2 regions of the Rhizobium viscosum genome follow, and region 2 is predicted to be linked to the other one. Evidence: riboswitches for the same ligand, from Rfam matches in the RefSeq annotation. Region 2 holds a riboswitch; the other holds the start of a gene.
The links. Region 2 has a riboswitch for S-adenosylmethionine ahead of H4W29_RS06785 (O-succinylhomoserine sulfhydrylase). Riboswitches for the same ligand answer to the same signal wherever they lie in the genome.
Positions count from the first base shown of each region.

Region 1: it holds a riboswitch for S-adenosylmethionine, as region 2 does, so the genes downstream of both, metA (homoserine O-acetyltransferase MetA) here and H4W29_RS06785 (O-succinylhomoserine sulfhydrylase) in region 2, are expected to answer to the same signal.

Region 1 covers NZ_JADBEC010000001.1:2,051,826-2,055,233, forward strand. The annotation lists gene H4W29_RS10180 (ABC transporter ATP-binding protein/permease) at 1-1,241, opposite strand, end outside; SAM riboswitch at 1,389-1,466, shown strand; gene metA (homoserine O-acetyltransferase MetA) at 1,514-2,437, shown strand; gene H4W29_RS10190 (aldose epimerase family protein) at 2,578-3,408, shown strand, end outside.
Region 2 covers NZ_JADBEC010000001.1:1,346,094-1,349,501, forward strand. The annotation lists gene H4W29_RS06765 (VOC family protein) at 1-19, opposite strand, end outside; gene H4W29_RS06770 (hypothetical protein) at 376-657, shown strand; tRNA gene H4W29_RS06775 (tRNA-Gly) at 668-741, opposite strand; gene H4W29_RS06780 (2'-deoxycytidine 5'-triphosphate deaminase) at 801-1,895, opposite strand; SAM riboswitch at 1,969-2,047, shown strand; gene H4W29_RS06785 (O-succinylhomoserine sulfhydrylase) at 2,094-3,278, shown strand.

The DNA of each region.
Region 1 (3,408 bases), 710 kb from region 2:
GTCACGTCTGTCTCGCGCAGGCGGAAGCCACCGCAGTCGTCAATATCCTCACCGAGCTTGGCAACAATCACCACATCCTTCAGCGTCAGCGTGTCGGGCGCCGTTTCCTCGTAGACAATGCCATCCTCGAACTTGAAGCCATCATCCATCTCCTGAAGCGCCTGGCGGAAATCGGTCACGCGCATCAGCGTGGCGCGCCATTCGGCAATCGGGCCAAAGTTGGCGACATACCAGCGCAGCGCCGTGTTGACCTGATTGAAAGCACCGACCGACATCATGAGCTGGCCGAAGGTGAGGCCGCCGGAGAAGTAGGCTGGCGCTGCAACGATGATCGGGATGACGATGACCAGCCAGCCATAACCCGCCGAGACCCAGGTCAGGTTGGTATTCGCCATGGCGAGCCGTTTGATGACAGCAAGGACATTGCTGATATTTTCATTGATGCGTTTGCGCTCGTTCTCTTCGCCGTGCGCCACTGTTATTGCCGGCATGTTTTCGTTGGCGTGCATCAGGGCGAAGCGCAGCTCTGCTTCCTGGGAGAAGCGGTCTGCATTGAGCTTGACGAGCTTGCGGCCAACGACCTGGCTCAATAGCGAGGCCGATGCGGCATAGAAGATCGCCGCCCAGACCATGTAGCCGGGAATGGTGAAGTTATAGCCACTGATACGAAAGATGAAGCCGCTTGAAAGCTCCCACAAAACGCCGATGAAGCTGACGAGAAGGATGGTTGACTGCAAGAGACCGAGAGCAAGATTGGTGGTGCTTTCGGCGAGGTTGCGAGAATCTTCATGCAAGCGCTGATCCGGATTGACGCCGAGGATGCCGATGGTGGAGAGCTTGAGGGCACGCTTGCGCTTGAACCATTGATCGACGAGATCGCGCGAGAGGCCTTCGCGCATGTAAAGGGCCGTCATCTGGTTCAGCCATGCTTGCAGCACGTTGAGCAGCAGCAGCGCGCCGGCGATCATCGCGAAGACTTCGAGCTGGCGGAAGAACTCGCCAAGATCACGACGCTCGAGGGAATCGTAGAAGGGAGCATTCCATTCGTTGAGGATCACCTGTCCGTAGGCGGTCGCCAGGATGATGACGACAAGCAGGATCGCAAGCCCCACGACCTTGCTGCGAACCTGCGAATTCCAGAATGCGGAGAACATCACTCCAAGTCGATATGTCAGGCTGAGATCATATCCCACCCGGTCCTGACTCTGGATGCCCTTCCCCCCTTTGACGTCAGTTTTCATTATTTTTTCCAAAATCGCCCATCACACCATTAATAACATGGGGGCGTTACTGGTCCATCAACAGATTCCACCACACATAAAGAAAGCGTGATGGCTTGTGCCGCTGCCTCTATTGACAGTTGATTCGCAGCGCGACTGGCGCTAATTAAGATGCCTCGTGGTGATTTGGCCGGCCGGCTTGCAGCCACGTTAAATAAGTCGCTAAAGGGCCGCGTGCGGACCGGTAGCGATTCTTTCGCCGCCGGTTTTTTATTTTGATCGAGTTGACCGCAATGCCCATCAAGATCCCCGATACGCTGCCCGCCTTCGAAACCCTTGTGAACGAGGGTGTGCGGGTGATGACCGAAACGGTGGCGATCCGCCAGGATATCCGCCCGCTGCAGATCGGGCTGCTCAACCTCATGCCGAACAAGATCAAAACCGAGGTGCAGATGGCACGCTTGGTAGGCGCTTCGCCGCTGCAGGTGGAATTCTCGCTGGTCCGTGTCGGCAACCACAAGGCCAAGAATACGTCTGAAGAACATCTGCTCGCCTTCTACCAGACCTGGGAGGAAGTGAAGCACCGCAAGTTTGACGGCTTCATCATCACGGGCGCGCCAATCGAGACGCTGCCCTACGAGGACGTTACCTATTGGAAGGAAATGCAGCAGATTTTCGACTGGACCCGGACGAATGTTCATTCGACCATGAATGTCTGCTGGGGTGCGATGGCGGGGATCTATCATTTCCACGGCGTGCCGAAGTATGAGCTGAAGGAAAAGGCCTTCGGCGTTTACCGCCACCGCAATCTCAAGCCGTCTTCGGTTTATCTCAACGGTTTCTCCGACAATTTCGAGGTTCCGGTGTCGCGCTGGACCGAGGTGCGCCGGGCCGACATCGAGAAAGTCGACGGCCTCGAGATCCTGATGGAATCGAGTGAGATGGGCGTCTGTCTCGTCCATGAGCCGAAGGGTCGGCGGCTCTATATCTTCAATCATGTGGAATATGATTCCACATCTCTCTCGGACGAATATTTCCGCGACGTGAATGCTGGCGTGCCGATCAAGATGCCGCACAACTACTTCCCGCATAACGATCCGGCGCTCGCGCCGCAGAACCGCTGGCGCAGCCATGCGCATCTGCTTTTCGGCAACTGGATCAACGAGATCTACCAGACGACGTCTTACGATATCGAAGAGATCGGCTCGGACATCTGAACGTCACCGGTCCGGTTTAGAAATGACGCCGTCGCATTTCTGCGGCGGCGTTTTGTTTTCCGGCCCTGCCCGGTTGCGGTTTGCGGCGAATGGGGGCAGGTTCCGGTTCCTGAATTCTAGGGATGGAGTGAGCGTCGATCATGGCGGACAAATTGGAACGGGAAGTTTTCGGACAGACGAAGGATGGAGAGGCCGTCCATCGCGTCGTCATCCGCGGGGGTGGACTGACGGTCAAGGTATTGAGCTGGGGTGCAGTCATCCAGGACGCGCGGCTAGAGGGTCATGATGCACCGCTCGTGCTCGGCTTCGAGGATTTCGCAAGTTACCTTGCTCATTCGCCCTTCTTCGGCGCGACGCCAGGACGCTGTGCCAACCGCATTGGCGACGGCAAGTTCACACTCGACGGCAAGGACTTCCAGCTCGAACTGAACGAGAAGGGCGTCACGCATCTTCACGGCGGCAGCAACAATATCGGTACACTCGTCTGGACGATCGTCGAGCACGAGTCCGACCGCGTCGTGCTGAAGATCGTCGATCCCGATGGCCGCGCCGGTTATCCGGGCAACTGCACGATCCAGGCGACCTATCGCGTGCATGGCAATGGCGAACTTTCCGTCAACTACGAGACGGTGACGGATCAGCCGACAATCGCCAATGTCTGCCAGCACTCCTATTTCAATCTCGACGGCCGGGAGGATGCACTGGCGCATGACATCATGATCGCCGCCGACCACTACCTGCCGACCAACGAGAAGCAGATACCGACCGGCGAGATCCGCTCCGTCGAGGGCACCGCGTTCGACTTCCGGGTGATGGCGCCGATGAAGCGTTTCGATGGTCAGGACCAGGCGCTCTATGACCATAATTTCTGCTTCTCGCGCGAGCGCACAGCCAAGCGCTCAGTCGTGCTTGCCCGTAGCCTGCACTCTGGCGTCTCGCTGGAAGTGCGCACGACCGAGCCGGGCGTACAG
Region 2 (3,408 bases):
CAAGATGGTTCAAACGCATGTTGTCTCCTTTGAGAATAAAATCCCGGAGGAGTGCGTCTCTAACGCTCCGCATGCCGCCGGGACGCCGCATCGCATGCGGGCCACGTCGCGGGTTCTCGTGTGAAACACGGAGCAGAGCTTCCGATGATGGAAGGGACCGGGCTTACCTTATCCGGTCCTGCCTTTTTCGACAGCGTTGCTCTAGCAGATCGCGCCACGAGCGGCAACATGGTCGGCCGATTCACTTTCACCAAGCAGTAAACTTGGTCGCAAAGCTCTTCTCGAAGGGTTGAAGACACCGGCGCCGTTTGTGTCGTGAGCTTTCGTCGATTTGCGGTAGAATGGCACCGTGCTGCGGAAAGAAAGGCATCCAACATGAAACTGATCGCACTTGGCCTGATCAGCGCGCTGGCGCTCGCCGGCTGCACCACTGTCGAGTATAACGGCCCGGGCATCGAGCCTATTCCGGGCAGCATCACCTACAACGGCCAGCCGCGCACCAAACTCACGAAATCCCCTATTGGATCGACCTTCCCGCACAATTTCATCGACCAGTACGGCCGGCAGGTCGAGGAGACCTATATCATCCGCCCGGATCGGACGCTGGCGATCGCACACCGCCAATATCGGCCGATCAACATTTTCGGACGTGATTGAGAGGAGCAGTTGGAGCGGGTGAAGGGAATCGAACCCTCGTATTCAGCTTGGGAAGCTGCTGCTCTACCATTGAGCTACACCCGCCAACCGTTTGAGACTTCCAACAGATGGCCGCCGCTGTCAAGTCGCGGCATCACCGCAGATCAGATGCGGAAATGCTTCGAGAGCTTGAGACCCTGGGCCTGATAGTTGGAGCCGAGACCTGAGCCATAAAGGCTCGAAGGCTGTTCCTGCATGTGTTCGTAGATCAGGCGGCCGACGATCTGGCCGTCTTCGAGGATGAAGGGCACTTCGTGGCTGCGCACTTCCAGCACTGCGCGGCTGCCGCGCCCGCCGGCGGGGGCGTGGCCGAAGCCGGGATCGAAGAAGCCGGCATAGTGGACACGGAATTCGCCGACGAGCGGGTCGAAGGGCGTCATTTCCGCCGCATAGTCAGGCGGGACATGTACGGCCTCGCGCGAGACGAGGATATAGAACTCATCCGGATCGAGGATCAGTTCGTTGCGGCCGCGGCTGTAGAGCGGCTCCCAGAAATCGTAGATATCGTGCTGTGCCTTCTTGTCGACGTCGACGACGGCGGTGTGGTGCTTGCCGCGATAGCCGATCAGGCCGTCCTTGTCGCCCGTCAGATCGATCGACAGCGCGATGCCGCCGCCGGAGACGTTCGGCTGCTTGGCGGCGACGAGCGTTTCCGTCTCGTGCAGCTTCAGAAGATCCGGCTCGCTCAGAACCGAATGGCCAACGCGGAAGCGGATCTGTGACAGTCGCGAGCCGCGGCGCACGACGATGGGGAAAGTGCGCGGGCTGATTTCGAGATAGAGCGGGCCGGAATAGCCTGCCGGGATCTTGTCGAATTCCTGCGCGTAATCGGTGATGACGCGGGTGAAGATATCGAGACGGCCGGTCGAGCTCTTCGGATTGGCCGAAGCCGACATGTTGGCCGGCAGATCGAGATGCTCCATCAGCGGTACGATATAGACGCAGCCGGTTTCCAGCACCGCGCCTTCGCTGAGGTCGATGACATGAAGGCTCAGGCGGTCAAGCTTGTCCGAGACGAGATGGGAAGGACCGGGCATGAAGCTGGCGCGCACGCGAAAAGCCTTGGCGCCCAGCCGCAGATCCAGGCTGGCGGGCTGGACCTGGTCACGATCAAGCTCGCGCTCGCTTTGAAGACGCCCCGTTTCAAACAGCGCGGCAATTGCGCGGTCAGCCAAAATTCCAGTTTCGCGAGCCATCATGCTCCATCCATAATCCGGTCCTGACAAAACCAAAGTCGGGGAATTGACGCAAGCGCAGAACGGCAGTATTGCAAATTTATCCCGTGGTGATTTGGCCGGTCGGCTTGCAGCCACGTTAAATAAGTGGCTAAAAAGACCGGGTGTGAAACCGGTCTGCTTTTGCGGCCGGTTTTTTTGTTGTTTGAAAGTGGTGATGGCATGAGCAAGACCTGGCGCCCGGCAACCCAACTCGTCCACGGCGGAACGCTGCGCTCGCAGTATGGCGAGACTTCAGAGGCAATCTATCTCACGCAGGGCTTCGTCTACGAGACGTCTGAAGCCGCCGAAGCGCGCTTCAAGGGCGAGACCGAAGGTTTCATCTATGCGCGCTATGGCAGCCCGACCAATGACATGTTCGAAAAGCGCATGTGCATGCTGGAAGGCGCTGAAGATGCCCGCGCCACGGCATCCGGCATGGCCGCCGTCACAGCCGCCATCCTCTGCCAGCTGAAGGCGGGCGATCATATCGTCGCGGCGCGCGCGCTCTTCGGCTCCTGCCGCTGGGTGGTCGAGACGCTGGCGCCGAAATACGGCATCGACTGCACGCTGATCGACGGTCGCGACCTCGAAAACTGGGAAAAGGCTGTTACACCGAAGACCAAGGTGTTCTTCCTGGAAAGCCCGACCAACCCGACGCTGGAAGTGATCGATATCGCCGGTGTCGCCAAGCTTGCTAACCAGATCGGCGCAAAGGTCGTCGTCGACAACGTCTTTGCGACGCCGCTCTTCCAGAAGCCCTTAGAACTCGGCGCCCATATCGTCGTCTATTCCGCAACCAAGCACATTGACGGCCAGGGCCGCTGCCTCGGCGGCGTCGTTCTCTCCGACAAGGAATGGATCGACGAGAACCTGCACGACTATTTCCGCCATACAGGCCCGGCGATGTCGCCCTTCAATGCCTGGACGCTGCTGAAGGGCATCGAGACGCTGCCGCTGCGCGTCAAGCAGCAGACACAGAATGCCGCGAAGATCGCCGACTTCCTGGCCGAGCAGAACAAGGTCGCCAAGGTCATCTATCCCGGCCGCAAGGACCATCCGCAGGCCGATATCATCGCCAAGCAGATGTCGGGCGGCTCGACACTCGTCTGCTTCGAGCTGAAGGGTGGCAAGGAGGCGGCCTTCGCGCTGCAGAACGCGCTTGATATCGTCAAGATCTCCAACAATCTCGGCGACTCCAAGAGCCTGATCACCCATCCGGCCACGACCACGCACAAGAACCTGACGGACGAAGCCCGCGCCGAACTCGGCATTTCGCCGGGCACGGTACGCCTCTCGGCCGGCATCGAAGACACCGACGATCTGGTCGAGGATTTCGCCCGCGCTCTGGCCAAGGTCTCGGCCTGATCTTCTTCTCCATCGGCCCGAAAATCGGCATCGATTTTCGGGCCGTGGAAGGGTTTCAAAGAGTAGAGCGCCAAGGATCATGCCGCGACCGCAGCATTTGCCTTGAAATTAACACTGAGAGTTAGGCTTA